DNA from 2 places in the Lysinibacillus sp. FN11 genome. Region 2 is predicted to be linked to the other one. Evidence: a T-box and tRNA genes for the amino acid it is inferred to sense, from the RefSeq annotation. Region 2 holds a T-box; the other holds one or more tRNA genes.
The links. A T-box is a leader RNA that pairs with one kind of tRNA and senses whether it is charged. The one in region 2 lies ahead of tyrS (tyrosine--tRNA ligase), so its partner is inferred to be a tRNA-Tyr.

Region 1 (18,029 bases), 1.5 Mb from region 2:
ATACGACGAATAGTGAGGAAGTTAAAACAGAAAGTGCCGCAACAGTAAATACTGCCAAAGAGCAATTAACAAAGGGACAAGAAATGGCTAATATTCTAAGTGGTGCAAATTGGCAAGGAACAAAAGTTTATGATCGAGATAACAATGATTTAACTGCGGAGAACGCAAACTTCATTGGCTTAGCAAAATATGATGCTCAGACAGGTCATTATGAGTTCTTTGACGCTGCTACCGGTAATAGTCGTGATGATAAAGGGACATTCTTTATCACAAACGATGGGAAACAAAGAATATTAATTTCAGAATCAAAAAACTACCAAGCTGTTGTCGAGATCACTGAGTTAAACGATAGTATCTTTACTTATAAGAGAATGGGTAAAGATGCTGCGGGCAATGATGTAGAAATATTCGTGGAACATATTCCATATAAAGAAAAAGAACTGGCATTTACTGATTCCGATAAAACGTTAGATGCTTCAACAGGTGAAATAGTTACAGACGTTGACGGAGATAAAATTCTAGCTGATACACTATGGCATGGAACAGTTGTGTTAGATGAAGCGGGTAATGATGTAACAGAATTTAATTCAAATTTCATCAGCATTGCAAAGTATGATGCAAATACAAATAAATATGAGTTCTTTAATCCTGAAACAGGTGAAAGTCGTGGAGACTATGGTTACTTTGATGTCATTCATGATAATAAAATAAGAGCGCATGTTTCTGTCGGTGATAATAAGTATGGTGTAGCTCTTGAAATTACAGAAATCAACGATAAGAAATTCACATATAAACGAACAGGTAAAGACAAAGATGGCAATGATCTAACTGTATTTGTAGAGCATGAGCCATATACAGGTGAATTTAATCCTAATTTTACAATCCAATAAAATCCCTTAATTATAGAAGAAATTAAAACTCTCAAGTTTGTGACTTGGGAGTTTTTTTTACTTTCTGGCATAGTTCATCCACTAATTTCGTACACTAAATGTAAAAGGGTGGTGGATATGGGTGAAGCGCTGGCTTGCACTAGGAGTAATTATGCTTATGAGTATAGTGGTCGTGGCATATGAAACAAATGCTTCGGACCGTAACTTCTTCTTACCGGACCCACTTGGTGGCATAAAGATTGTCATTGATGCAGGGCATGGTGGTGAGGATGGAGGAGCTTCAAAGGGCGAAGTGATTGAAAAGGATATTACACTTGCAATTGCTCAGCATGTAGAGAAGCAATTAAAGAAAAAAGGCGCAACGGTTATAATGACACGAACAAAAAATGGGGATGTAATCGATGAGCATGCGCCATCAGAAAAATATGGAACAATGAGAGAACGGAAAAAACAAGATATCTTCCTAAGAAAGGATATCGTGGAAAAAGAAAAGCCTGATGTATTTATAACTATTCATGCAAATGCCATACCTGAAACAAAATGGCGTGGCGCACAGGTATTTTACCATAAGGAAGGACATGCTGATGGAGAGATTCTTGCCAAGAGTATTCAACAATCCATTCGCACCAATTTAAAAAATACAGATCGTGAAGCATTGTCTATTAAGCAAATCTATTTATTGAAGAAAGCGGAAGTACCTGCAGCTTTAGTGGAGACTGGTTTTATTAGTAATGATGAGGAACGAGCATTATTAGTGGACAAAAACTATCAAGAAAAAATGGCAGATGCCATAGTTGAAGGTATAGAAGACTATTTATTAGCCAAAATTGAGTAGAGCAACATCTACAACGTAAATCAAATCATTATGATATACTAATATTGAGACAATATAAGGGGAGTGTTCGTCGTGATTACTGAACAACAAGTACGAGAAATACTGGGACAACTACAAGATCCATTTTTACATAAATCGCTTGCAGAAACAGATGGTATTACGAACGTAGCAATAAAAGAAGAAAAAAATCATGTCAGTGTAAAAATTGCCATTGCCAAACTGAATACACCAGAACAATTACAACTACAAATGAAAGTTGTTGAGGTGTTGAAAGAAGCGGGTGTAAACACTGTTGGTATTCGTTTTGAAGAACTATCTACAGAGAAATTACAAAGCTTCCGTGGCACAGCAACAGAGTCGGAAGCACAAGATATTTTATCTCCATTAAGCACAGTACAAGTAATTTCAATTGCTTCTGGTAAAGGTGGAGTTGGTAAATCGACAGTATCAGTTAACTTAGCTGTAGCTTTAGCTCGTCTAGGAAAGAAAGTCGGCTTAATTGACGCAGATATTTATGGATTTAGTGTACCTGATATGATGGGTGTGACGGATATGCCTAAGGTAGTCGATAATCGTATTTTCCCAGTAGATCGCTTTGGGGTAAAAATGATTTCAATGGGCTTCTTTGTAGAAAATAATGCACCGATCGTATGGCGTGGACCAATGCTAGGTAAAGTATTAGATCAATTCTTCCGTGATGTTGAGTGGGGTGAATTAGATTATCTATTATTAGATTTACCTCCTGGCACAGGTGACGTTGCATTAGATATCCATCAAATGTTACCATCATCAAAAGAAATTGTGGTAACAACACCACACCCAACAGCAGCATTTGTTGCAGCTCGTGCAGGGGCAATGGCGCTTCAAACAGACCATGAAATTTTAGGAGTTATCGAAAACATGGCTTGGTTTGAATCTAAATCAGGTGACCGAGAATTTGTCTTTGGGCAAGGTGGAGGACCAAAGCTAGCTGACGAACTACGTACAGAGTTGCTTGGACAAATCCCGCTTGGGCAACCAGATTGGACAGATGAAGATTTTGCTCCTTCTGTATACGCTGAAAAACATACAACAGGACAAATTTATTTAGACATTGCGACGAAAATCATCGATAAATTAAATAAATAATAAAAAACGGATTTCCACCAATTTTAGGGGGAAATCCGTTTTTACATTACCAAGGTTACTCGGTACTTTTTTGTCCCTTATCCGATCCGCCACCACTATCGCCACTCGCTTCTTTCTTATCGCCACTTCCTGATGAACCGGTTTCGCCACTTTTCTTAATAAGTTCCTGCCATTTCGATTGCATTAAAGGGCTTTCGATCGTTTCCTTTACAACTTCCTCCATTTGCTTGCGCATATTGGATGATTTAAGGATAGTCTCCAACTGCTTTTGCATATCGGGTTGCCCGAAAAATGCCTCCATATCCTTTTGGAAAGTCGGATCTTTTATTAAGTTCTTCATAATATCCTGTTGCTGTTTTTGCATACTTTTCGCAACAGTTTCTTTAAACTTTGGATCTTCAAAGGTTTTTTTCCAAAAGTCTTCTGCTTCCTTGGAAAGTAAAGTTTCCTCGGTAGCCTTTTTCACTTCATCATGCTCTAAAATCAAGAGCTCACGGAAACTCGGCTCCTCTAAAAGCTGTCGCAATGCCTTTTTACCATCCTCTGTTTGTAAAGAGTCAATCATGATTTTTTTTATTTCATCATAGGACATGGTAGAGGTTTTATCTTGTGAACAGGCAGAAAGAAAAAGCATTAGAATCAATAATAAGGTGAATTTTCGCATCGACAATCAGTCCTTTCTCTAGATAGACTCTTTCAATTATTGTTCACATTTCTCAGGACTTTATGTATTCGTTAGGATGAGAAATAGCTTTTTTAACAAGGCATTGATAAAATAAGGACAGATATATTGAGAAATTGGGGGACTTTTAGTTGTGACGATACGAAATTGGGCAAAGTTTTTCTTCTTTGCAATGCTCGTTGGTGGTGCAGTCAACGGAGTTTTTAGTTTATTTATTCGCTGGGAATTCTTCCAACCATACATAGCAAACGGTCAATGGGGTGAGTTTTTCGCTGGACTTTTATGGATGGTTTTCTTAGGGTTTACAATGAGTGTTATAGCGCAAGCTGGCTTTTTTGCTTATTTAACACTTCATCAGGTAGGTGTTAATATTTTTAGAACACTGACATTATGGAATTGGGTACAGCTATTATTAATTGCCATAACGATTTTCGATATAATTTTCTTCCGCTTTATTCCTGGTGTGAAAGATGGGCAAAGCTGGTTGTTCTATGTAGGACTATTAATTGTCCTCATTTTCGGGGCCATAGCAACAGCTGTTCAAAAAGTAAAATTAACAGGGAAAAAACATGTAATGATTTCGGCACTATTCTTTATGATTGTCATCACAACGTTGGAGTGGACAATTGCATTGATGGGTCGCGATGAAAATATTAATGAGTATGTTGCGCTCTTATTATTCCCATTATTGGCGGTTAATGCGTATCAATTATTAGTATTACCTAAATATAATGCAAAATCCGATGAAGATCGTCAAAAATTAGAAGCACGACGCAAAGCTCGTCGTGAACAGGCTAAAAACGCATAAGGAAAAAATTGCCTCGCTGTAGTGGAGGCAATTTTTTTATGGCGCTTTTTTAGTTTGAACTTTATAACCAAATATATTTTCTTCAATCGACATAAACTTATGTTGTTGTATGAGAGTGTTAAGCTCTTTAAAGGATATTTGATTATTTTGATGGAGCGGGAAAAAGACAAAATCACCTTTTTGTAATTTCGGAGTTTTCTCACCTTGCCAAATAAGCGAAGGAGATAGTAAATTCATTTGTTGTTGGAATAAGGTTTTCTGTAAATCCTGTGAATATTGATGATTTCGGGTAGCAAACCATAAAGGTTTTTCTTGTAAATATTTTCCGTAAGTATCAATATCCTTTTGGATGAGCGCAATGTCAACGGGTTCTTCTATTGAATCATCTGGCCCAAGTAATCCTGTAGGCAATTTTCGTTGTTGGATAATTTTTAAATGATCGGGTGACCGTTTTATCCAATCAGCATCTAAAAGTAGAAGTGGATAAGGCTCCTGCACAGTTTGGAGCCATTCTAATAGAGAGTCATCAGAGAAAGAAATCTCTACAATAAGAGATGTGCCATAATGTCCTTTCGTGACCACTACTGGTGCATTCCCAATATTAAATACAGAAATCATCGTTGAGTTTATAGGCTTTAAAAAGGCAAAGAGCATTACAATTAAAAGCAGTGAAATCAACGTTTTACGGACCATAATGATAACCTCGTTTCTAAAATTTAAAATAAAAAATGAATCTCTTTAAAAAAACTTATGTTTTAGTGTTGACTTTCATGAATAATCGATGTTATTATGTATAAGTCGCCAAGAGGTGACAACGAAATAAAAAAACATGAACCTTGAAAACTGAACAAGCAAAACGTAATCAATAAAGTTTTAAGTAACTAGCTTCGGTTAGTGAACGAAACGCAATTTTGGACATCAAACATGATGCCAGCAAAACAATTTGAGCTAATCAAATTTCTTTTATGGAGAGTTTGATCCTGGCTCAGGACGAACGCTGGCGGCGTGCCTAATACATGCAAGTCGAGCGAACAGAAAAGGAGCTTGCTCCTTTGACGTTAGCGGCGGACGGGTGAGTAACACGTGGGCAACCTACCCTATAGTTTGGGATAACTCCGGGAAACCGGGGCTAATACCGAATAATCTCTCTTGCTTCATGGCGAGAGACTGAAAGACGGTTTCGGCTGTCGCTATAGGATGGGCCCGCGGCGCATTAGCTAGTTGGTGAGGTAACGGCTCACCAAGGCGACGATGCGTAGCCGACCTGAGAGGGTGATCGGCCACACTGGGACTGAGACACGGCCCAGACTCCTACGGGAGGCAGCAGTAGGGAATCTTCCACAATGGGCGAAAGCCTGATGGAGCAACGCCGCGTGAGTGAAGAAGGTTTTCGGATCGTAAAACTCTGTTGTAAGGGAAGAACAAGTACAGTAGTAACTGGCTGTACCTTGACGGTACCTTATTAGAAAGCCACGGCTAACTACGTGCCAGCAGCCGCGGTAATACGTAGGTGGCAAGCGTTGTCCGGAATTATTGGGCGTAAAGCGCGCGCAGGCGGTCCTTTAAGTCTGATGTGAAAGCCCACGGCTCAACCGTGGAGGGTCATTGGAAACTGGGGGACTTGAGTGCAGAAGAGGAAAGTGGAATTCCAAGTGTAGCGGTGAAATGCGTAGAGATTTGGAGGAACACCAGTGGCGAAGGCGACTTTCTGGTCTGTAACTGACGCTGAGGCGCGAAAGCGTGGGGAGCAAACAGGATTAGATACCCTGGTAGTCCACGCCGTAAACGATGAGTGCTAAGTGTTAGGGGGTTTCCGCCCCTTAGTGCTGCAGCTAACGCATTAAGCACTCCGCCTGGGGAGTACGGTCGCAAGACTGAAACTCAAAGGAATTGACGGGGGCCCGCACAAGCGGTGGAGCATGTGGTTTAATTCGAAGCAACGCGAAGAACCTTACCAGGTCTTGACATCCCGTTGACCACTGTAGAGATATAGTTTCCCCTTCGGGGGCAACGGTGACAGGTGGTGCATGGTTGTCGTCAGCTCGTGTCGTGAGATGTTGGGTTAAGTCCCGCAACGAGCGCAACCCTTGATCTTAGTTGCCATCATTTAGTTGGGCACTCTAAGGTGACTGCCGGTGACAAACCGGAGGAAGGTGGGGATGACGTCAAATCATCATGCCCCTTATGACCTGGGCTACACACGTGCTACAATGGACGATACAAACGGTTGCCAACTCGCGAGAGGGAGCTAATCCGATAAAGTCGTTCTCAGTTCGGATTGTAGGCTGCAACTCGCCTACATGAAGCCGGAATCGCTAGTAATCGCGGATCAGCATGCCGCGGTGAATACGTTCCCGGGCCTTGTACACACCGCCCGTCACACCACGAGAGTTTGTAACACCCGAAGTCGGTGAGGTAACCTTTTGGAGCCAGCCGCCGAAGGTGGGATAGATGATTGGGGTGAAGTCGTAACAAGGTAGCCGTATCGGAAGGTGCGGCTGGATCACCTCCTTTCTAAGGATTATTTCGGAATACAAACCTTGGGTTTGTACGATTACGTTTTGCGTTCAGTTTTGAAGGTTCATTCTATCTGAATGAAACACTTCAAAACTTGTTCTTTGAAAACTGGATAAAACGACATTGAAATTGTAACAAACACATTTATTTTTTAAGTTTTTTATAGGCTTAATAACTTGGTTAAGTTATTAAGGGCGCACGGCGAATGCCTTGGCACTAGGAGCCGAAGAAGGACGGCACTAACACCGATATGCTTCGGGGAGCTGTAAGTGAGCTTTGATCCGGAGATTTCCGAATGGGGGAACCCACTACGTTTAATCGCGTAGTATCTTGACGTGAATACATAGCGTCTTGAAGGCAGACCCAGGGAACTGAAACATCTAAGTACCTGGAGGAAGAGAAAGAAAAATCGATTCCCTGAGTAGCGGCGAGCGAAACGGGAAGAGCCCAAACCAAGAGGCTTGCCTCTTGGGGTTGTAGGACACTCAATACGGAGTTACAAAAGAGCGAGTTAGATGAAGCGACTTGGAAAGGTCCGCCAGAGCAGGTAAAAGCCCTGTAGTCGAAAGTTCGTTCTCTCCTGAGTGGATCCTGAGTACGGCGGAACACGTGAAATTCCGTCGGAATCCGGGAGGACCATCTCCCAAGGCTAAATACTACCTAGTGACCGATAGTGAACCAGTACCGTGAGGGAAAGGTGAAAAGCACCCCGGAAGGGGAGTGAAAGAGATCCTGAAACCGTGTGCCTACAAGTAGTTAGAGCCCGTTAATGGGTGATAGCGTGCCTTTTGTAGAATGAACCGGCGAGTTACGATTACGTGCAAGGTTAAGCTTTAGAAGGCGGAGCCGCAGCGAAAGCGAGTCTGAATAGGGCGAAATAGTACGTGGTCGTAGACCCGAAACCAGGTGATCTACCCATGTCCAGGGTGAAGGTGAGGTAACACTTACTGGAGGCCCGAACCCACGCACGTTGAAAAGTGCGGGGATGAGGTGTGGGTAGCGGAGAAATTCCAATCGAACTTGGAGATAGCTGGTTCTCTCCGAAATAGCTTTAGGGCTAGCCTCGTGATGAGAATACTGGAGGTAGAGCACTGTTTGGACTAGGGGGCCATCCCGGTTTACCGAATTCAGACAAACTCCGAATGCCAGATATTTATACACGGGAGTCAGACTGCGAGTGATAAGATCCGTAGTCAAAAGGGAAACAGCCCAGACCACCAGCTAAGGTCCCAAAGTAATCGTTAAGTGGAAAAGGATGTGGCGTTGCACAGACAACCAGGATGTTGGCTTAGAAGCAGCCATCATTTAAAGAGTGCGTAATAGCTCACTGGTCGAGTGACGCTGCGCCGAAAATGTATCGGGGCTAAACGATTCACCGAAGCTGTGGATTGACATCTACGATGTCAGTGGTAGGAGAGCGTTCTAAGTGCGTTGAAGTCAGACCGGAAGGACTGGTGGAGCGCTTAGAAGTGAGAATGCCGGTATGAGTAGCGAAAGACGGGTGAGAATCCCGTCCACCGTATGACTAAGGTTTCCTGAGGAAGGCTCGTCCGCTCAGGGTTAGTCGGGACCTAAGCCGAGGCCGATAGGCGTAGGCGATGGACAACAGGTTGATATTCCTGTACCACCTCCTCACCGTTTGAGAAATGGGGGGACGCAGTAGGATAGGGTAAGCGCGCCGTTGGTTGTGCGCGTCCAAGCAGTAAGGCGTGTGTGTAGGCAAATCCGCACACTGTAACGTTGAGCTGTGATGGCGAGTCCGTATGGACGAAGTTCCTGATTTCACACTGCCAAGAAAAGCCTCTATCGAGGTGAGAGGTGCCCGTACCGCAAACCGACACAGGTAGTCGAGGAGAGAATCCTAAGGTGTGCGAGAGAACTCTCGTTAAGGAACTCGGCAAAATGACCCCGTAACTTCGGGAGAAGGGGTGCTCTTGAGCGTGCAAGCGCATGAGAGCCGCAGTGAATAGGCCCAGGCGACTGTTTAGCAAAAACACAGGTCTCTGCAAAACCGTAAGGTGACGTATAGGGGCTGACGCCTGCCCGGTGCTGGAAGGTTAAGAGGAGTGGTTAGCGCAAGCGAAGCTGCGAATTGAAGCCCCAGTAAACGGCGGCCGTAACTATAACGGTCCTAAGGTAGCGAAATTCCTTGTCGGGTAAGTTCCGACCCGCACGAAAGGCGTAACGATCTGGGCACTGTCTCAACGAGAGACTCGGTGAAATTATAGTACCTGTGAAGATGCAGGTTACCCGCGACAGGACGGAAAGACCCCGTGGAGCTTTACTGTAGCCTGATATTGAATTTTGGTACAACTTGTACAGGATAGGTAGGAGCCAGAGATCTCGGAGCGCCAGCTTCGAAGGAGGCGTCGGTGGGATACTACCCTGGTTGTATTGAAATTCTAACCCATGCCCCTTAGCGGGGCAGGAGACAGTGTCAGGCGGACAGTTTGACTGGGGCGGTCGCCTCCTAAAAGGTAACGGAGGCGCCCAAAGGTTCCCTCAGAATGGTTGGAAATCATTCGTAGAGTGTAAAGGCACAAGGGAGCTTGACTGCGAGACCTACAAGTCGAGCAGGGTCGAAAGACGGGCTTAGTGATCCGGTGGTTCCGCATGGAAGGGCCATCGCTCAACGGATAAAAGCTACCCCGGGGATAACAGGCTTATCTCCCCCAAGAGTCCACATCGACGGGGAGGTTTGGCACCTCGATGTCGGCTCATCGCATCCTGGGGCTGTAGTCGGTCCCAAGGGTTGGGCTGTTCGCCCATTAAAGCGGTACGCGAGCTGGGTTCAGAACGTCGTGAGACAGTTCGGTCCCTATCCGTCGTGGGCGTAGGAAATTTGAGAGGAGCTGTCCTTAGTACGAGAGGACCGGGATGGACACACCGCTGGTGTACCAGTTGTCTTGCCAAAGGCATCGCTGGGTAGCTATGTGTGGCCGGGATAAGTGCTGAAAGCATCTAAGCATGAAGCCCCCTCAAGATGAGATTTCCCATTACGCAAGTAAGTAAGATCCCTCAAAGACGATGAGGTAGATAGGTTCGAGGTGGAAGTGTGGTGACACATGGAGCTGACGAATACTAATCGATCGAGGACTTAACCAAAAAAGTTTGAAACATTCAATGCACCGTTTATCCAGTTTTGAAAGAACAACTCTTTCAATAAAAAAGAGAGCTTCAAGACACAAGTAGTACAAGGAAGCAAACAAGTAATTGAAGGAGCGTACTTTTGTACGTGACTGATTGAACGAGAGCAGCTGACGCAGTAATACGCCGTGTATTGGAGGTCGAATAAGTCTAGTGATGATGGCAAAGAGGTCACACCCGTTCCCATACCGAACACGGAAGTTAAGCTCTTTAGCGCCGATGGTAGTTGGGGGCTTCCCCCTGTGAGAGTAGGACGTCGCTAGGCGCAAAAAGTCGCTGCTGATACACTCAGTAGTGGCTTTTTTTATTTGAGCCGACTATTTTTTATTCATAAATACATAAAAGAAGGTATCCTCAATGGATGCCTTCTTTTTTTGATACTTAACTTAGTGTGTATGCACTGTAGTAGCTCGAAGTTCGATACGGCGAATTTTCCCTGATGTCGTTTTTGGTAACTCATCAATAAAGACGATACTACGAGGGTATTTATAAGGGGCTGTTAACGCTTTAACATGCTCCTGTAGCTCCTTTGTTAACTCCTCTTCATTGCATTCTTTGAAACCTTCTCTTAAGATAACAAATGCCTTTACAATATGCCCCCTAATTTCATCTGGCGCAGCTACAACTGCACATTCTTGTACAGCTTCATGTTTGTTTAATGCATCTTCAACTTCAAATGGTCCGATCGTATAACCAGATGAAATAATAATGTCATCCCCACGACCTTCAAACCAGAAGTAACCGTCTTCATCACATTTTGCTTGATCACCTGTAATATACCAATCCCCACGAAATGCAGCTTGTGTGCGCTCTGGTTCTTTATAATATTCTTTAAATAAAGCTGGTGAAGATTTGTGAACAGCAATATCACCAACTTCGCCAACTGGTGCTTCATTCCCTTCATTGTCGATAATACGTACAATATTACCTGGAGTTGGAACACCCATAGAACCAGGACGTAATTCTGTGTTTTCGAGTGTACCAATTAATAATGTGTTTTCTGTTTGTCCATAGCCGTCACGTACTTTTAGTCCAAAATGATTCATAAATGTTTCGATAACTGGACGATTTAAAGGTTCACCTGCAGAAACGGCACTTCGTAGAGATGATAGATTGTAGTCTTGTAAATTATCGATTTTCGCCATAATCCGGTATTCTGTCGGTGTACAACATAGAACATTAACTTTTTCATCCTGCATTAATTGAAGATAGGTTTTTGCATCGAATCCACCATGATAGACAAAAGCAGTAGCGCCGAGCATGATTGTTGATAAAAAAGGACTCCATATCCACTTTTGCCAACCAGGAGCAGCTGTTGCCCACACGAGGTCCCCTTCACGTACACAAAGCCATTTTGAAGCTGCAGTTCTAATATGTGCATATCCCCAGCCATGTGAATGAACAACGCCTTTAGGTTTACCAGTTGTACCAGATGTATAAGAAAGGAATGCCATGTCATCACGTGTAGTAGCTACAGTTGTAAATGTAGCTGGCTGCTTGCTTGCTAATTCATCTAAAGAAGTCCAATCTCCTTTCGCAGCACCGATCACTAGTTTATTTTTCAATGCGTATACAGAAGAAATTATTTGATCAACTTCACTAGTAAAAGCCTCATAAGCAATAACTGCACTAGCAGAAGAATGTTCCATCCGATATTCTAAATCGCTTGCACGTAGCATCTCTGAACATGAAATAGGTACGATACCAGCCTTTAAGCAACCTAGAAAAACGAAATAGGCTTCAGGAAGTCGAGGAATAATAACTAATACACGATCACCTTTTTGAAGCCCCTTCTCCGTAAAAGCGTTTGCGTACTGATTCATTTTTTGGTTAAGCTCGACATAAGAAACTGTACGTCTCTCTTGTTGTGTATTTAACCAACGTATTGCTTGTCGATCACTATCTTGCGAAAATTTTTCTAATTCCTCTGTGATGTTATAAAATTCAGGTGCAATTAAATCATTTGATACCATATTGAACATCCTCCCCCAGACAATTTGATAGAAAATTCATAAAACTATTTTTATTTTAACAATTACAATAATATACAGCAAGAATATTTAGTACGTTAAATAGAAATATTAGAATTAATAGAGAACTATTATGCTTTCAGACGAATATAGGAGCAGTCTTCGACAAAAAATATAAAAATTTTAACAAAATGTGTTGCATTATTTATAATGCTTGCTATAATAATAAATGTACTTAAGAGGTTGTCTAAAACCAAAGTGAATAGCATTGTTCCGAAGTAGCTCAGTTGGTAGTAGCACCTGACTGTTAATCAGGTTGTCGCAGGTTCGAGTCCTGCCTTCGGAGCCATTTTTTTGTCCTTTTTTCATAGGCTATAATACATAAAATAATTTGTGAAAAAGCATTGCAATTATTAATTAAAAATGTTATTATAATTCTTGTCTTGTTTAAGACGTAATATTGGCCCCTTGGTCAAGTGGTTAAGACACCGCCCTTTCACGGCGGTAACACGGGTTCGAATCCCGTAGGGGTCACCATTTAAAACTTAGGCTTTATAAAGAAAATAAACTGTGATATAACACCTGTTTATATGGAGGATTAGCTCAGCTGGGAGAGCATCTGCCTTACAAGCAGAGGGTCGGCGGTTCGAGCCCGTCATCCTCCACCATTCTTATTGTGTTATTTCGGAGGGGTAGCGAAGTGGCTAAACGCGGCGGACTGTAAATCCGCTCCTTAGGGTTCGGCGGTTCGAATCCGTCCCCCTCCACCAGTTTTATAAATGATTGGGGTATAGCCAAGCGGTAAGGCAACGGATTTTGATTCCGTCATGCCTAGGTTCGAATCCTAGTACCCCAGCCATTTTTTCTTTTATGAGCCATTAGCTCAGTTGGTAGAGCATCTGACTTTTAATCAGAGGGTCGAAGGTTCGAGTCCTTCATGGCTCACTTTTTTAGAATGAAAATTATTTAAAAGTGTTATATTAACTACAGATAACTAATCTCTTGCTGAAAACAGTAGGAGATTTTTTTATGTTATTTAAATATGAATAAATATGCAAGTTTTTGTCGAGTTGAGCCAAGTGGTATGTAGGCTTTACAATAATCTTATAACTTTTAGGGGGTATAAAAACATGAATAAACTTAATATTTCTATTATTGGAGTACCAACAGATTACGGACAAACACGCCGTGGTGTAGATATGGGACCAAGTGCTATTCGATATGCAGGTATTGTTGAACGTTTAGAGGCTATCGGACACGATGTTCAGGATCAAGGGGATATTCGTGTCAGTCAAAAGCTTGCTGACGGAGCTGTGGATGAAAAATTACTAAATTTAGAGGAAGTTGTAGAAGTTAGTACTGCATTAGCAAATAGTGTACATGAAGTAGTGGAACAAAAAAAATTCCCACTTGTATTCGGTGGAGACCATAGCATTGCTATTGGAACATTAGCTGGATTAGGTGAGCATTACAAAAATCTTGGTGTTATCTGGTATGACGCACATGCAGATTTAAATACACCTGAAACAACACCTTCAGGCAATATACATGGGATGCCGTTAGCAGTTAGTATTGGGCTAGGACATGAACGTTTAGTGCAAATTCGCAACTATGCTCCAAAAATTAAGCCTGAAAACGTGATTATTATTGGAGCTCGTTCAGTAGACCCGGGAGAGCGTGAATTGATTCGTCAACAAGGAATTAAGGTATATACAATGCATGAAATTGACCGACTTGGCATGACACGTGTAATGGAAGATGCACTTGCTTATTTAAAGGAACGAAATGTTGATGGCTTACATTTATCACTTGATTTAGACGGATTAGATCCACTTTATACGCCAGGTGTGGGTACACCAGTTCCAGGCGGAATTACGTACCGAGAAAGCCATTTAGCAATGGAAATGTTACAAGAATCAGGCATGGTAACTTCAGCAGAGTTTGTAGAGGTAAATCCTATATTAGATGAAAAGAATACAACAGCAAATGTGGCTGTTGCATTAATGGGATCTTTATTTGGCGAAACACTAGTTTAAAGAAAATTTGACAAAAAATTGCCTGTTGCCACATTGCATAAAAATCTTTTGCTATAATTGAATTAAAACGAAACTTTTCTTATCGGTGCTTCGTATAGTATAAGACAGTTGTAAAGGTGGAGAAGTCAACACAATGGATGCGTTAGTAAATAAGAGAATAAAACAAGTGCTTAAAGGCGATCAAAACGCATTTGCCGATATTGTGAGTCTCTATCAGCACAAACTGTACCAAGTATGCTATCGAATGTTAGGCAACAAACAAGAGTCTGAAGACATTGCTCAAGAGGCTTTTGTGCGAGCTTATATGAACTTGCATACATTTGATCAGAAAAGAAAGTTTTCGACGTGGCTTTATCGCATAGCGACAAACCTCTGCATTGACCGTATTCGAAAAAAGAAACCGGATTATTATTTAGATGCAGAAGTAGCTGGTACAGAAGGGCTTGATATGTACTCGCAAATCGCAGCAGACGACCAGCTACCAGAGGAGCAGTTAGAACAAATGGAGCTGCAAGATCGCATTCAATATGAAATTGGACGATTGCCGGATAAATACCGTTCGGTTATAGTATTGAAATATATAGAAGAGTTATCGTTACAAGAGATTAGCGAGATTTTAGATATGCCGCTTGGAACGGTGAAAACGAGGATTCACCGCGGACGTGAGGCATTACGTAAGCAATTAAACAATCTGTAGGAGGGGGAGCGTCATGAATACTTGTCCAGAGCATATTATAGACTATATGCATGATTATTTAGACGGTGACATTAGTCGTGAGCATGAGCAAGAGTTGAAACAACACTTGCATACATGTAATGATTGTAAACAGTTGATGCAAGAATTGAGTGAAACAATCGCCTTTGTGAAGAGTGCTTCCCATATTACAGCGCCTCCGGGTTTTGAAGCAGCAGTTATGGCTCGTTTACCAAAACCAAAAAGTCGAGTAGGTATACAAAAATGGATTCGCCGGCATCCTTTCTTTGTGGCAGCAGCAGTATTTTGCCTATTCATGAGTGCTACATTATTGGGTAGCTTCATGGATGACCAGCATTTCTCAGTAACCAAACAACCTAATTTAGTTGTGGATGGTCAAACAGTGATTGTCCCTGAAGGAGAAGTGGTAAAAGGCGATATTGTTGTAAAAAATGGCGATTTGATTGTTGAAGGTGAAGTTGATGGCAACGTCACAGTAATCAACGGGCAATATATGGCATCTTCAGCGGTAGTTTCAGGGAGAATCGAAGAAATTGACGAAGTATTTGAATGGTTATGGTATACAATTAAAAATTCTGTTAAGACAGCCATGACATTTGAGGAAAAAGAAGAAACTAAATAACACTCTATACGTCCTAAAAAATAGTGCACGTGAGAGGCTGAAAGGTCTACTCTTCTGAGTAGACTTTTTATTTGAAAAAAGTTACATTTGATAAGAATGTGATATACTTGAATGTGTATGGATTCGTAATGAAAAGTGGGGGATGCCACGTGCAAATTATCGAACATTTCACGGATTTAACGCCTGTGAATATTGTTATTAACTTCATTGATGTACTGCTCGTTTGGTACGTTGTTTATAAAGTCTTAACCCTCATTAAAGGTACGAAGGCTGTCCAATTACTTAAGGGAATATTCGTCATTATTATTGCACGAATTGCAACAGACCTTTTAGGGTTACAAACACTTGGCTGGATGCTACAACAAGTTATTGAGTTTGGTTTCCTAGCGATTATTATTATTTTCCAACCTGAAATCAGACGCGGTTTAGAACAAATTGGACGAGGAAAGCTATTCCAACGCTCATCTAGTCAAGAGGAAGAAGAACAAACAAGACTTATTGAGGCAATGAAGAAGTCTGTAAGTTATATGGCTAAACGTCGAATAGGTGCGTTAATTTCTATTGAAAAAGAAACAGGCCTTAATGAATATATTGAAACGGGTATAGGGCTAAATGCTGAAATTTCATCAGAATTACTGATTAATATCTTTATACCAAATACCCCGCTACATGATGGGGCTGTTATTATGCAAAAAGATAAAGTGACGGCAGCGGCTTGTTATTTACCTTTATCTGAAAGCCCATTTATTTCAAAAGAGTTAGGGACACGCCACCGCGCTGCTCTTGGCTTAAGCGAAGTTACAGATGCTATTACAATTGTCGTTTCAGAAGAAACAGGCGCAATTAGCATAACTTTAAATGGTAATCTCCATCGAAATCTTTCTCTAGAGGAGTTCGAAACATTATTACGAAAAATGTGGTTCGGATCAGTTCAAGAATCAAATGCATCCTCTAAGTTGACTTGGAGGGGGAAAAAGAATGGATAAAATGATGGATAGCCCTTGGGTACTTAGAATCATCGCGCTATTTTTAGCATTTTTGCTTTTTTTCTCAGTGCGTACCGAGTTGTCACCTTTAAATAAGGCTACCTCAAATGAACAAACGGATGTTATTCGTGATGTTCCAGTGGATGTTTATTACGATAATGAGAATCTTATTGTGACAGGTTTACCAGAAACTGTGGATGTAACGATAGAAGGTCCGATGGCATTGGTTTTAAAAGCAAAGGGAGCTAAGGATTTTTCTATATTTGCGGATTTGAGCAATTTATTGCTGGGAGAGCATGATGTAAAACTGCAATACGAAAATATTTCAGATAAGTTAAAGGTGACATTAGACCCTGCAACTGTTCATGTAAATATTGAGGAAAAGGTCACGCAGGAGTTCCGAGTGGACCCTGAAATGAACAAACGTTTAATCGAAGAAGGTTTTATCTTAAAAGAAATGACGGCCAACCCGCCAACTGTTTATGTAACAGGTGCAAAAAGTGCTATTGAAAGCATTAGTTATGTAAAAGCAACTGTTACAGGAGAGCAGGGCTTGAAGCAATCATTCACACAGGAAGCAGCTGTAAAAGTATTAGATAGAGATTTAAATAAGTTAGATGTGACTATTGAACCTGAAATTGTGAAAGTTCAAGTAGATATAGCGGAGTATAGTCGAGAGATCCCAGTTGTCCTTAAGGAAACAGGGCAAGCTGCCGAAGACATTACCATTAACTCATTAACATTTACACCAAAAATGATCAAAGTGTATGGTAGAAAATCAATTATTGACAGTTTAACATCCATTCCAATAACAGTTGACCTGTCAAAAATTACTGAGTCCAAAACTTATGAATTTGATGTAAAATTACCAGATGGTGTGACAAAAATATCTGACAAGAAAATAAAAGTGAAGGCAGATATTACAAAGGTTGAACAAGAAGAACAGCAGAAAACACCAGCTTCTACAGAGGAATCACCACCTCCAACTGAAGAACCTGATGTGACAGATGAGAGTACTACAACTGATAAAAATACGTCAACTGAGGAATCGGAAGATATTGATTCTTAAACAATATGTGACTATAATTTTATTTTGATTCTAAATCAAAAATCCAATCAGGTTTGTAATTCAGGTTCCATCAAACAAACTGGCAGAGTGGAATATTAATAATTACCAATGAATGAACAAAAGCAGACTTTTCCAAAAGTAAGCGGACAAGTGTCTAATGTTTGATAGAAACTCACTAGGCACTGTCTTGCATTGAAGGAGAGAATAAGTAGAATGGGTAAATATTTTGGAACAGATGGCGTCCGTGGCGTCGCGAATAGTGAATTAACACCAGAATTTGCATTTAAACTTGGTCGTATAGGTGGCTATGTTTTAACAAAAGATGCAACTGACCGTCCAAAGGTTTTAATTGGTCGTGACACACGTATTTCAGGTGAGATGCTTGAAGGTGCACTTGTGGCTGGTCTTTTATCAATTGGGGTAGAGGTAATGCGTCTTGGTATTATTTCAACACCAGGTGTGGCATACCTTACTCGAATTATGAGCGCAGATGCAGGCGTCATGATTTCAGCTTCACATAACCCAGTTGCAGATAACGGTATTAAATTCTTCGGTCCTGATGGCTTTAAGCTAACAGATGCACAGGAAGCGGAAATTGAAGAGTTAATTGATGCGCAAGAGGAT
Region 2 (13,035 bases):
ACATGAGGAAAGTGGGCGATATTCCTTTATCGCCATCAATCCAGTGGCTGAACTAAAAGGAAACAATGAAGAATTCGTGTTTTCAAAAGGATCAAAAAATGACAAGGCTAGGGGCAATGTGCTTGATCGATTAAAAGAACTAATACCCTTTCATGAAGAAAGCTATCCTTTTGCTTTCTTTGGAGGAGCTATAGGTTTCTTTGGCTATGAAACAGCATTTTACACAGAACAAATAGGTGACTATTTACAGGATGATTTAGCTATGCCTGATGTTCATGTTTTTTTCTATGATACATTTATTGTTTTTGATCATCTAACACAGGAAATTACACTAGCTTCGATTGATCTATTTCAGGATGGACGTTCATTACAGGAGATGGAAGCTGCTATTACAACGATGGAGCAACAGCTTTGTGCAGGCACAACCTTTGAGGCATTAAAGGTGGATGAGTTACAGTTTAAGCCAATGATTTCGAAGGAACGATTTATTGCTTTGGTGGAACGTGCTAAACAGCATATTTTGAGAGGTGATATTTTCCAAATTGTGTTATCGCAACGTTTTTCTGCACCATTTACAGGTTCGCCATTCTCGCTCTATCGTCAATTGCGCACGTCTAACCCGTCACCCTATATGTTTTATATGGATTATGGGGACTATGTTATTTTAGGAACATCTCCTGAAAGTCTTGTAAAGGTAAAAAATCGAAAAGTGACAACCAACCCAATAGCGGGTACAAAGCCGCGTGGCACGACAATAGAACAGGATGAAGCAATCGCAAATGCGCTATTAGAGGATAGCAAGGAAATAGCTGAACACCGTATGTTAGTGGATTTAGGTCGCAATGATCTTGGTCGTATTGCAAAAGTCGGTTCCGTCAAGCTAGCCAAATACATGAAAATAGAGCGCTATAAATATGTGATGCATATGGTATCTGAGGTGATTGCTGAATTGCGAGATGACCTTCATGTTCTGGATGTACTTCGTGCTTGTTTACCTGCTGGTACAGTGTCAGGGGCACCAAAAATTCGTGCCATGCAATTGATTAATGAATTAGAACCAGTAAAGCGAGGAGTATATGCGGGAGCGGTAGGCTATATTTCGACAACTGGTGATATGGACTTGGCCCTCGCAATTCGCACGATGCTCATTAAGGACCAAAAGGCACATGTACAGGCAGGAGCAGGTATTGTTTATGATTCAATTCCATTGTCAGAATATGAAGAAACAATGAATAAGGCACGTGCCCTATTGGAGGTAAAAAATGATTTTAATAATAGATAACTATGATTCTTTTACCTATAATTTATTTCAACAAATCAGTATGCTTGGAAAAAGCGTCAAGGTCATACGAAATGATGCCATTACTATAGAAGAAATTCAAAAACTATCGCCAGAAGCCATCATTTTATCACCAGGGCCAGGAACGCCAAATGAAGCAGGTATAACAATAGAGGTCATCAAGGTGCTCTATCAAAAAATCCCTATTTTAGGTATCTGTCTTGGACACCAATCTATAGGGCAGGCTTTTGGCGCAAATATTGTGCAGGCCAAAAACATTATGCATGGAAAGCTGTCCCCATTACAATACGAGCAAACAGGTTTATTTGCCCAATTAGATGGAGATATCGAGGTTATGCGATATCATTCACTTATTATTGAAGAACAAACTTTACACAAGGATTTTAAGATACTCGCCACAGCGGGAGATGACGGAGAGATTATGGCCATTCAACATAAAGAATATCCTCTTTATGGGCTGCAGTTTCATCCTGAATCAATCGGCACAAAAGAAGGCAGTATGATGATGCAAGCCTTTCTGGAAAGTATAGCTTAATAAAAAAGCTGTCGCCTCATCTGAATGGGCGACAGCTTTTTAAGTTATTGTTTCTTGCCTGTAATTAAATTAGCTATTTCTTCTAAGGTCATGGAAGAATTGACCTCATAGGAGCCGATTTGTAAGCTTCTAGCATATTTAGGGTTAGCGAGTAGTAACTCCATTTCAACACTATTGGTAATAATGCCACCGTCTTCAAGTTTTTGTGCCACACTATACGGTGTGATGCCACTATAGATTTGCAGAGACATCGTTGTTACATCCGTAGCCGTTTCTTCATCAGCTTGTTCAGATGCATCTGTTGTAGAAGTTTTTTCAGTCGTATGTACTTGCTTTAATTGATCCTTTAACGAGGCAATTTCTTGATTGGCCTTACTTAATTTGTTTTGTAGTTCTTCTACCTGTTGTTGATTGGAAAATTCCTTGGTAGGAAGACCAATAGTTACATCGAAGCGGTTTGCGAGTGCGAGCAATGCCCCAACAAGAAAAACGGCTATACCAAATGCACGAATGGCAGACTTATTCATCAATTAACGCCCCCGTTTGCAATCACTTGCCGAACTTGCTCTTCTGTTAAATTTGAGCGAATACTAATATCTGCTACAGAAAGTCCCTGTTTATTTAATTCAAGTACCTGACTAATAATAATTTGATGAATCGGTTTTGCTGCTGCTGTTGTTTGTCCAACTTTTGAAGCCTGTGCAGCCTGTTGAACGGCCTGCATGACTTGGTGCACTTTAGGATCTTGACCTTTTGGAGGGATACTTGATTTTGATTTCACTTGGAACTCAGGCTCTAGTAAAAGTTCTTCCTCCACAATCTTAAGGCGACGCTTTAAATTATTCGTTTCTTGGAAGATGGAGATAGATAATTCTTCGACATCTTGTTCGATTTTTTCGTGCTATTTTTGAAAAAGAACGAAACAATGATCAGAAAAATTCCGATACTCATTAATACGATGGATAAATCCAATAGTTTCACCTCAATGTAGTATGTAATTATAAGATATTTTACCATATGCAAACTTAATATGAAATGAAGGTAGATTTTTTTTCAGTTTATGTTATAATAGGTTAGTCGTATAAATCATGCTCAAATTTAAATTCTTGATATAGAGTGGGAGGGTTAATGATGCGCGTAAATATTACTTTAGCTTGCACAGATTGCGGCGAACGTAACTACATTTCTAAAAAGAACAAGCGTAACAATCCAGAGCGTCTTGAACTTAAAAAATATTGCTCTCGCGAGAAGAAATACACTCTTCACCGTGAAACTAAGTAATCGCTCATTAAGCCAAAACCACAAGTGGTTTTGGCTTTCTACATTTTATCAAATCATTCAATGTAACACTTCCAGGAGGATATGACGTTTTACGATATAGGAGGTAGCCTAGATGGATAAAACAACTTTACGAAACACGGTACGCAAAGACCTTGCAACCTTGACGGATGAAGATTATTATCGTCAATCATTAGCTGTGTTAAAAAAGGTGCTACAGGAACCATATATAATAGAAGCAAATACAATTGGTATGACCATTTCAAATAAGCCAGAAGTCGACACAATTCTTCTAATTGAGGAATTATGGAAACTAGGGAAAAAGGTCGCAGTTCCTAAATGTCACCCGAAAACAAGAGAAATGTCATTTTATGCAATTGATTCATTTGCACAGCTTGAAACTGTATATATGCATTTGCGTGAGCCCATTCCAGCAAAAAGTGAGTTTGTTGACGCAAATGAGATGGATATCATTATTGTACCAGGCGTTGTTTTTGATCCATACGGTTATCGAATCGGCTATGGCGGTGGTTATTATGACCGCTATGTATTAAACTATAACAAGGGTAAGCTGATGTCGTTGCTCTTTGATGAGCAAATCATTGATTGTGTTCCTACTGAAGCACATGATTGCCCAGTAGATATCATTGTGACGCCTACAAAACGTATTGACTGTGTTGCACAACGAGGAGCGAACGAAAATGGATAAAATGCTAGATATTTATGAACTCTTGAAAACATATGGTACCTATATTTATACACGTGATCCTATTGGCGATTTGATGCTGATGGAGGATGAAATACGTGAGCTCTATAAAGCGAATGTACTAGATATAAAAGATTATCAAATGGCCCTACTGCTTATTCGACAAGAAACAACAAGACTTCGTATGGAAGAGCATAAAAAGTAATGTTTGAAATATAATGTAATTGGGTATTGTAAAATTAATGTAACATGTATGTAATATTCTTAAAAACAGTGGGTTTCCGCTGTTTTTATGTTTTTACGAAACTTTTTACAATGCAAAACGTATATATAGATATCTGGTGCATAGAAAGAGCAAAGAGAAAAAATTTTCCATGAGATATGTGTTGATTATCTGTTAAAAAAGGATTAAGATATATTTTGTTTCCGTAACAAAATGTAAAAAATTATTATTTTTTTGTAAGGAAGTAGGGAGGATGTTAGGAATGAAATCAATAAAGTGGCCTAAACATTCATTTATGATACTAGCAATTATAGCAACTTGGATCAAAACGGTCATTGTTTACCACACAAGCTTTGAAATGAAAATTGAAAATGCAATGCAACAGTTTATTTTATTTATTAATCCATTAAGCTTCTTGCTATTTACGTATGGTTTATCACTATTCTTTAAATCAGCAAAAGCTAGAAATCGTTATTTGATTACGGTCAGCGTTATTTTGTCCATTGTTTTATACGGAAATGTAGCGTTCTATCGATTCTACAATGATTTTATTACGCTACCAGTATTATTCCAAACAAGTAACTTTGGTGACTTAGGAACATCAGTAGCAGCCATTGTTGAGCCTTGGGATGTATTATATTTCGTTGATGTCGTTATCTTAATCTTAGCGAATAAATTTTTACCAAAAATGAAAGATGCATTTAAAGTGAATATTGAATTCCGTCGTGCATTTTTTGTGCTTGCAATAGCAATGACATTCTTAAATTTAGGATTAGCAGAAACGGAGCGTCCACAATTACTAACACGTAGTTTTGACCGCGAATTATTAGTAAAAAACATTGGTACGTACAATTACCACTTGTATGACATTTATATTCAATCTAAATCATCTGCACAACGTGCGTTAGCCGATGGTAGTGAACTAGTAGAAGTGAACAACTATATACGTTCTAATCAGGCTGCTGTAAATCCAGAGATGTTTGGGAAATATAAAGGTCGTAACCTGATTGTGGTGTCGATGGAGTCATTACAAAACTTTGTCATTAATAATGACATGAATGGTCATGAAATTACGCCATTTTTAAACTCTTTAACAAAAGATAAAGATACGTATTATTTCAGTAACTTCTATCACCAAACAGGTTTAGGAAAAACATCTGACTCCGAGTTTATTGTTGAAAACTCATTGTTTGGTTTAGGTCGAGGTGCTGTATTCTTCACGCATGGTGGAAATACGTATAATTCAATGGCTGAACGCCTTGGAGAAAATGGATACTTTACAAATGTCATGCACCCTAATAATAAATCATTCTGGAATCGTGACATGATGTATCAATCGTTAAAAATTAATAAATTCTACGATATAGATTCATATACTGTGGAAGAGGGGCAAGCTGTAAACTGGGGAATGAAAGATGTTCCATTCTTAGAGCAATCAGCTGCTTTAATGAAAGATATGCCTCAGCCATTCTACTCTAGACTTATTACTTTAACGAACCATTATCCATTTACATTGGATCCAGAAGATATTATGATTCCTGAATATGATTCAAATTCAGGTACATTAAATCGTTACTTCCAAACAGTACGTTACATGGATGAGGCATTAAAAGACTTCTTCCAACAGTTAAAAGATCAAGGTGTCTATGATAATTCTATTATTGTGATGTATGGGGATCACTATGGTATTTCTGAGAACCATAATAAAGCAATGGCACAATATTTAGGAAAAGATCAAATTACACCAATGGATAATGCAATGCTTCAAGAAGTACCTTTATTCATCCACATCCCAGGAGCGGGCGATGGAAAAGAAATGACTGAGATTTCAGGACAAATGGATTTACGTCCAACGATCTTACACCTTCTTGGCGTTGAAACGTCAAAAGATATGCAAATGGGTGCGGATTTATTCTCTCCAGAGCATGAGGACTTTGTAGTCTTCCGTGATGGACGCTTTATTACAGATAAATACGTCTATGCTGGTGAAGCTTGCTATGACAAAGCAACTGGCGAAGAAATAGATGGTGAGCCATGTCAGTCTTATGCTGATCGTGCCACAATGGAGCTAGAAAATTCCGATGCCATCATTAATGGCGACTTACTTCGCTTCTATGACGAAAAAACAGGTAATTTAAAGCAGGATTCAGTTAAGTAATCAAAGGGAGATCTCGTATAGGGATCTCCTTTTTATATTGCTGATATAAAGGAATTGGTCACAATCAACCATTCATAAAATTTTTTTGTGAATCTTATGCTAAAGAAAACACCTTTCGCAATGTTTTACAACATGATGCAACGTGAATACACTTTATTGGGCATTTCTTTTTATTGACAAATAGAAAGATACGATTATAATAAGTGTAAATATCTGCATAACGAAGATTTGTTTTTCGCATTTCGGAGTATAAGAGTGAAAGGCATCGAAAAGAACGAGTAACTTTAATGGAACTAACAGAGAGTAGCCGGTTGTTGAGAGGCGCAAGGGGATATTAAAGTGAATACATCTTGGAGCTGCGTACCGAAACTTTAGTAGGCTACGACGGGGTTGCATCCGTAATCATTGCAAAAGTATCGCTATGGCTGTACTTGTTAAGGAGGGCTATGTGAATAGCTCTCGAAAAAAGGTGGTAACACGTTTATCTACGTCCTTTAGGAATTTCCTAAAGGCGTTTTTTTATGCCTTCTAAGCAAAAGCGGTACCCCACATTTACTCTTATAGAACTTGCAATATTAATATTTAATATTACAAGGAGATGTTTCGTATGTTTTTAACACCAAAGGAGCAAATGGCGATTATCAAGAAAGGTGCTAACAAGATCGTTGACGAACAGGATTTACTTGAAAAATTAGAGCGATCATATAAAGAACAGCGACCTTTAACGATTAAGCTAGGACTAGATCCGTCCGCACCAGATATTCATTTAGGCCATGCGGTTGTTCTACGAAAAATCAAGCAAATGCAAGATTTAGGCCATCATGCAGTTATTGTTATCGGTGATTTTACAGGACGAATTGGCGATCCTACAGGTAAAGCCAAGGGCCGAACAGCCTTAAATGACGATACAGTGAAGAAAAACGCCCAAACATATTGTGAGCAAATTTTTAAAGTACTAGATCCGAACAAGACAACGGTTCGTTTTAATAGTGAATGGTTAGCGAAGCTGTCCTTTGAAGAAGTCATCAAGCTAGCAGCCACAACATCTGTTGCTCGACTTTTAGAGCGTGAGGATTTTCAGAAACGCTACCAGCAGCACATCCCAATTGGTATACATGAGTTTTTCTACCCACTCATGCAAGCATATGATTCAGTAGAGCTTGTGGCAGATATAGAGTTAGGTGGAACGGATCAGACTTTCAATATTTTAATGGGACGCACCTTACAAAAGCATCGGGGATTAGAAAAACAAATTGCTATTTTTATGCCCTTGCTAGAGGGATTAGATGGCATAGAAAAAATGAGTAAGAGCTTAGGTAATTATATTGGCATCAACGAAGCACCTGAGATTATGTTTAAAAAGGTGATGGAAGTCCCAGATACTTTAATTATCAAATATTTTGAATTAGCAACAGATGAGCATCCACTACATGTGCAGGCTATTCAAGATAGACTACAAAAGGGAGAGAATCCCCGCGATTTGAAATTCCTATTAGCAGAAATTATAACGGCTTTATACCATGGATCTACAGCAATGGAGGAAGCAAGAGCTTATTTTGAAGCAGCATTTCAAAAAAGGGAAATACCAAAAAACATTCCTATACTGCTCTTGGAAATTGATAAGGAAAGAATCGTGGATATCATTCCACAACTAGTGGTAATGGGTTTTATTCAAAGTAAGAGTGAGTTTTTGCGGTTAATCAAGCAAAAAGGAGTATCCTTGAATGGAGAAAAAATGGCGATGGATGACTTATCACAAGTATTAATGAATAATGATGTCCTACAAATTGGCAAGAAGCGATTTCTTCAATTCAATAAGTAATAACAGACAAAAAAAGAGCAATCTCCGAGGAGACTGCTCTTTTTTTGTCTAAATTTTAGTGTAATTTTGGTGGGTAACCGCTGTGAACAATCGTCATGATGACGAACCATCCGAATACAGCAGCACTTAATAAGTTGAAAACAACGCTTAAAAGGTTCTTTTCTTTAATTGCTTGGAATGTACCAAATACAGCTAAAATCGCTACTAGACCAAAAATAACCATTAATAAGTTCATTAAAAATAGACACTCCTTTCGACATCAGAAAATGAATGTCGCAAACAATATTCCTCCTTAATTGTAAACGTTCTACTTGTTTTTGTCGAGGACTAAAATACTGTAAACTATGAACATTTATCGTCAAATTGTGGCAAAGCCTGTATAATAGGAAATTGAGGTGATAACTATGATGAACGTACGAAGTTATTCTCTTGGTCCCGTCCAAACGAATTGCTATATCGTATCGAATAAAGAAAAAGAATGTATCGTATTTGATCCAGGTGAAGAAGCGGAGCGTCTAATTAAAACAATCCGTAGCAACGGCTTAAAACCTCTTGCTATCTTTTTAACACATGCCCATTTTGATCATATAGGGGCAGTAGATGCAGTGCGTGAGGTATTTGATGTTCCTGTATGGATTCATGAAAAGGAAGTTAGTTGGCTAGCAGATCCAACGAAAAATGGCTCTAGTAAATATCCTGCATTACCAGATTATAGGGTAGCTGCACCAGCGCAAGATACAATTATCAAAAAAGAACAGCAAATTGAAATGAGTAATTTTGTGTTTCAAGCAGTTTTTACACCTGGGCATTCACCGGGGAGTATTTCCTATATCTTTGAAAATGACGGTTTTGCCATCGTGGGAGATACGTTATTTGAACAAGGTGTAGGACGTACAGATCTATTAGGTGGATCAACCAAAATTTTATTGGAATCGATCCATCATAAACTGTTGACATTACCTGAGGATACTATTATCTATCCTGGACACGGTAATTATACAACGGTAGGCGCAGAAATGGAGACAAATCCTTTTTTAAATGGATTTTAAAATATGGCTAATAAACTGTTTTAGCACATAAAAAAGCGTATCTCACCGAAAGTGAGATACGCGATTTTGTTTGTATTAATGACCGCCACCAGGTACGTGAATGAATGTTGTATAGTACGTGAAGCCAGCGAAGAATACAGTTAAATATGCTCCGAAAATGTACATGTACATACGTTCTGAAAGGTTTAAGAAGCCTAATAATAAGAATAAACCTGTATTACCTAAGAATAATAGCGATACCTCGTTCATACCTCCAAGGTAGAACATAACGGCAAAAATACCTGTCCAGAATGCCATAACTTTATACATATTATCCATGAAATTTCCCCTCCTTTTGCCCACGACACAATAATCTCTTACTCATTATAAATGATATGAAAGGTGTCTGTAAACTGGAACTTCTCCATGTTTGTGACAAACAAATGGATTTTTAATCTAGCTATCGATTTCTGTCACGTTTATTTCATATTTACATAAATCGCAATTATGTATCATACTTTCCATTTGCACAAATTCATTGTTCGTAAACAAGGCATCTAATTGCCCTTTTAAATAGGATTCATGTAATGAACAAACAATTTCAGAATAGGCTGTCAGTTGCTCCTGGAAGGGACAATTGAAGATGGAGAAGATAACTTTTTTTCCATTCTCAGTTTGTTGAATTTGTGGAATATAACCAATTAATGCGGCATTGTCCGTTAATAGCTGAAGTTTTTCTTCGAAGGAAAGAGAATTACTTAATGTCAATTCAGCATTCATATAATTTTTCATTTGCTGGTAGCCGTCTTGGTAGCTAATTTCCTGGCACTTTGTTAATGCAGATGGACCAAAGTCTTCAATTAATTGTATCGTCCATTTTAATAAACGATCTTCCTCACGTCTTGGAAAAGTAAGAGATACGCCTTTTTCTGAAGCTTTATAAACACGTCCAGGTCTGCCACCTTTACCTGTTTTTACATAGTCAGCTGTAATAATATTTATTTCTGAAAGCTTCGTTAAATGAAGTCGAGCAACGTTAGGATGGATACCGAATTTATCAGCAATATGTTGTACAGTAACTGTTTTTTTCTCTTGCAATATGTACTCATAAATAGAGTATCTTGTTTCATCCGCTAGTGTACTAGTAATTTTTAATGGATGGATCATGAGCTTCACCTCTTTAATTTTTATAAAAATTTTGTTCGTCTACCAAGTGTTAGGAAAATAATCATGTTGATACTATTATATTGTATTATTGAAAAAGATACAGTTCATTTCGGCATAAATATTAATTTTTTCATGCATTTATATTCTTTTTTAGTGGAAAATTGCACTTTATCCACATTTTTATAGCAAAAAACATTATTGGCAGAAAATTAACTTGCAAATTTTTATTTTCTGAAAAGGGCTTTTCTCGTGGCGAGTTCCTCCTTATACTAGGAAATAACGAATAGAGCGGTCATATTCGAATGAACTAAAAGAGAGGTGCATATATGCAGAGTTTTGAAACAGTTGTCGAACAAAAATGTGAGCAACTTTTACTAAAGGCCTATCATTTTGGAGCATCCGATTTATTGTTAGTTCCAGGAAACATAAAGTATCGGATCTATTTTCGGAAATATGATAAACTTCTCCACGCTGGTGAGCTACCTCATGAACTTGCAGAAAGAATGATCTCTTACTATAAATTTCTTGCCGAATTAGATATTAGTGAACGTCGTAAACCTCAAAGCGGTGCCTTTCAAAAAGCAATGGAGCAAAATTCTTATTCGTTTCGAGTATCCACACTGCCTTCTGTATTTTTAAAAGAAAGCTTAATTATTCGTTTACTTCTCCAAAATCATGCATTTCCACTAACTTCCCTAAGCTTTTCCAAAAGCGCAGCTCACCAACTCATGGAGCTGGTACAAAACCGACAAGGTCTTCTATTTTTTACGGGAGCAACAGGTTCTGGCAAGTCTACTTCACTTTATTCCCTAATCCATTACTGTTCCACAGAATTGAATCGACATGTGATTTCTTTAGAAGACCCTGTAGAAAACAGCCAAGCCAATTTACTTCAAATTCAAGTCAACGAGCGAGCAGGTGTTACATATGCTGCAGGATTAAAAGCCATTTTGCGCCATTCACCTGATGTCATTATGATTGGTGAAATTCGCGATAGAGAAACAGCAAATATTGCCATCCAAGCCTCTCTAACAGGGCACTTAGTTGTCTCCACTATTCATGCAAAAGACTCCATTAATTGTCTCTATCGTTTAATGGATTTAGGTGTGTCGATAGAGGAGCTTCGTCAAACGGTTATCGGTATAGTTGCCCAAATGCTTGTTCAGACCTCAGCTCTACATGGAGAACGTCGAGCTGTCTATGAAATATTACATGACGATCATCTATCAAGAGCCATCACCGCCATCAAGGATAAGGGAAATTACAAACTTCCTTATGACTTAACATTAATGGGGCAAAAGGAATTAGTGGAGAGCCTATATGCAGTTACAACCATACATCGATAAAATTGTTCTTTTTTATAATCGGGCTACGAAATGGCGGGTAAAGGAACAAGCTCAGCTTTTCAATCGTTTATGTGTACTAATGCAGGAAGGATATTTATTTCCCCAAGCTATTTCCATGCTACTACCTCATCATATCGAAGCCCATGAGGACATACAGCAGCAAATTGATGAAAAGCTCAGACAAGGAGTAGGGGTTGCAGGGATATTTGAAACATTACAGCTAGGGAATCATTATTTAATGGCAATTAAGGTGGCGGAAAACAATGGCCACATGATAGAAGCATTTAAAGGTGTGGCTAAACAGATAACAGTAAGTGAAAAGACTAAGAAAAAGCTAATCAAGCTGCTGATCTACCCTGTCACACTGATTATCTTTTTATTGTTGTTATTTTTTGTGTTTCGTACATTTTTTTTACCGAACATTGAAAGAATGGTCGTCAGTCGTACCTCTGAAACAGAAGAGACAAGTATTGCGTTGTCCAATCTGTTATTACATGTACCAGATGTAGTTATCTCGACCATGTTCATAGTAATAGGTAGCTTAATCATTTTTCGATTCTATCTCAAACGACAAGCTGTTGCTCATCAACTAACAATTTTATTAAAAATCCCCTTTATACAGCGCTATTTTAGGCTGGCATTGACAAGGCAGTTTGCTGCTTATTTAGGCAGCTTACTACAAAGTGGATTTTCATTACAAGCAAGCCTTCAGCTATTAGAGGAACAGCAGCTACAACCATTTCTCCAAGTTCTTTCACAGCGTATAAAAGAAAGAGTCATCTTTGGAGAATCACTGACACAGGCGGTAACGATGATGGCCGTTTTTCAAAAAGATTTTCCAATGTTCGTAGAGCATGGCGAGCACAGCGGCTATTTAGGAAAAGAATTAGTATTGTATAGCGATTTATTAATGGAAAAGCAGGAACAGCTTTTACAAAAAATATTAGCTTTTGTGCAGCCTAGTTTCTTTATCCTTATAGCTGCTTGTATAATAGCGGCTTATATCAGTTTATTATTACCCATCTATCACATGATTGAATTAGTTTAGGAGGAAGATGATGAAACGACTCAAACAACAAGCTGGTTTTACTTTAATCGAGATGCTTATAGTTCTGTTAATTATATCCATTCTTATTTTAATTACAATCCCAAATGTTACAAAGCATTTCGCCACAATAGATAAGAAAGGCTGTACAGCTTATATAAGCATGGTACAAGGCCAAGTAGAGGCGTATCGTGTAGATTATATGGCTTATCCTACCTTAGATGATTTAGTGGCAAAAGGCTATTTAAAGGAAAATGAAACAACCTGCCCAAATAAAGAAGAAATAGTGATTACTAATGAGGGAGAGGTACGCCCAGCCAATGTCAACTTGGAAACAGGTACTGATAGCTAATGAATGTTCATAAAAACGGTGGTTTTACGATTCTTGAAATTCTGGTTGTCTTATTTCTTGTTATGAGTTTAACAG

Region 1: it has a tRNA-Tyr gene. The T-box ahead of tyrS (tyrosine--tRNA ligase) is inferred to sense a tRNA for this amino acid. The anticodon was not compared.

The regions. Positions count from the first base shown of each region.
Region 1 is NZ_CP102383.1:4,070,703-4,088,731, reverse strand. It holds partial or broken gene NP781_RS21535 (DUF4822 domain-containing protein) at 9-890, shown strand; gene NP781_RS21530 (N-acetylmuramoyl-L-alanine amidase) at 1,012-1,725, shown strand; gene NP781_RS21525 (P-loop NTPase) at 1,798-2,853, shown strand; gene gerD (spore germination lipoprotein GerD) at 2,909-3,517, opposite strand; gene NP781_RS21515 (KinB-signaling pathway activation protein) at 3,669-4,343, shown strand; gene NP781_RS21510 (hypothetical protein) at 4,380-5,036, opposite strand; rRNA gene NP781_RS21505 (16S ribosomal RNA) at 5,306-6,857, shown strand; rRNA gene NP781_RS21500 (23S ribosomal RNA) at 7,039-9,965, shown strand; rRNA gene rrf (5S ribosomal RNA) at 10,157-10,272, shown strand; gene mbcS (acyl-CoA synthetase MbcS) at 10,394-11,980, opposite strand; tRNA gene NP781_RS21485 (tRNA-Asn) at 12,250-12,326, shown strand; tRNA gene NP781_RS21480 (tRNA-Glu) at 12,440-12,514, shown strand; tRNA gene NP781_RS21475 (tRNA-Val) at 12,570-12,645, shown strand; tRNA gene NP781_RS21470 (tRNA-Tyr) at 12,664-12,747, shown strand; tRNA gene NP781_RS21465 (tRNA-Gln) at 12,762-12,836, shown strand; tRNA gene NP781_RS21460 (tRNA-Lys) at 12,850-12,922, shown strand; gene rocF (arginase) at 13,108-14,013, shown strand; gene sigW (RNA polymerase sigma factor SigW) at 14,147-14,710, shown strand; gene NP781_RS21445 (anti-sigma factor family protein) at 14,724-15,350, shown strand; gene cdaA (diadenylate cyclase CdaA) at 15,500-16,336, shown strand; gene NP781_RS21435 (CdaR family protein) at 16,329-17,405, shown strand; gene glmM (phosphoglucosamine mutase) at 17,619-18,029, shown strand, end outside.
Region 2 is NZ_CP102383.1:2,559,983-2,573,017, reverse strand. It holds gene trpE (anthranilate synthase component I) at 1-1,282, shown strand, start outside; gene NP781_RS13795 (anthranilate synthase component II) at 1,263-1,835, shown strand; gene NP781_RS13790 (hypothetical protein) at 1,880-2,362, opposite strand; gene NP781_RS13785 (hypothetical protein) at 2,362-2,652, opposite strand; gene rpmG (50S ribosomal protein L33) at 2,967-3,116, shown strand; gene NP781_RS13775 (5-formyltetrahydrofolate cyclo-ligase) at 3,229-3,822, shown strand; gene NP781_RS13770 (YqgQ family protein) at 3,815-4,024, shown strand; gene NP781_RS13765 (LTA synthase family protein) at 4,305-6,200, shown strand; T-box leader at 6,457-6,698, shown strand; gene tyrS (tyrosine--tRNA ligase) at 6,808-8,022, shown strand; gene NP781_RS13755 (DUF2759 domain-containing protein) at 8,078-8,257, opposite strand; gene NP781_RS13750 (MBL fold metallo-hydrolase) at 8,427-9,071, shown strand; gene NP781_RS13745 (DUF2626 family protein) at 9,147-9,389, opposite strand; gene NP781_RS13740 (helix-turn-helix transcriptional regulator) at 9,507-10,217, opposite strand; gene comGA (competence type IV pilus ATPase ComGA) at 10,544-11,563, shown strand; gene comGB (competence type IV pilus assembly protein ComGB) at 11,538-12,611, shown strand; gene comGC (competence type IV pilus major pilin ComGC) at 12,622-12,960, shown strand; gene comGD (competence type IV pilus minor pilin ComGD) at 12,960-13,035, shown strand, end outside.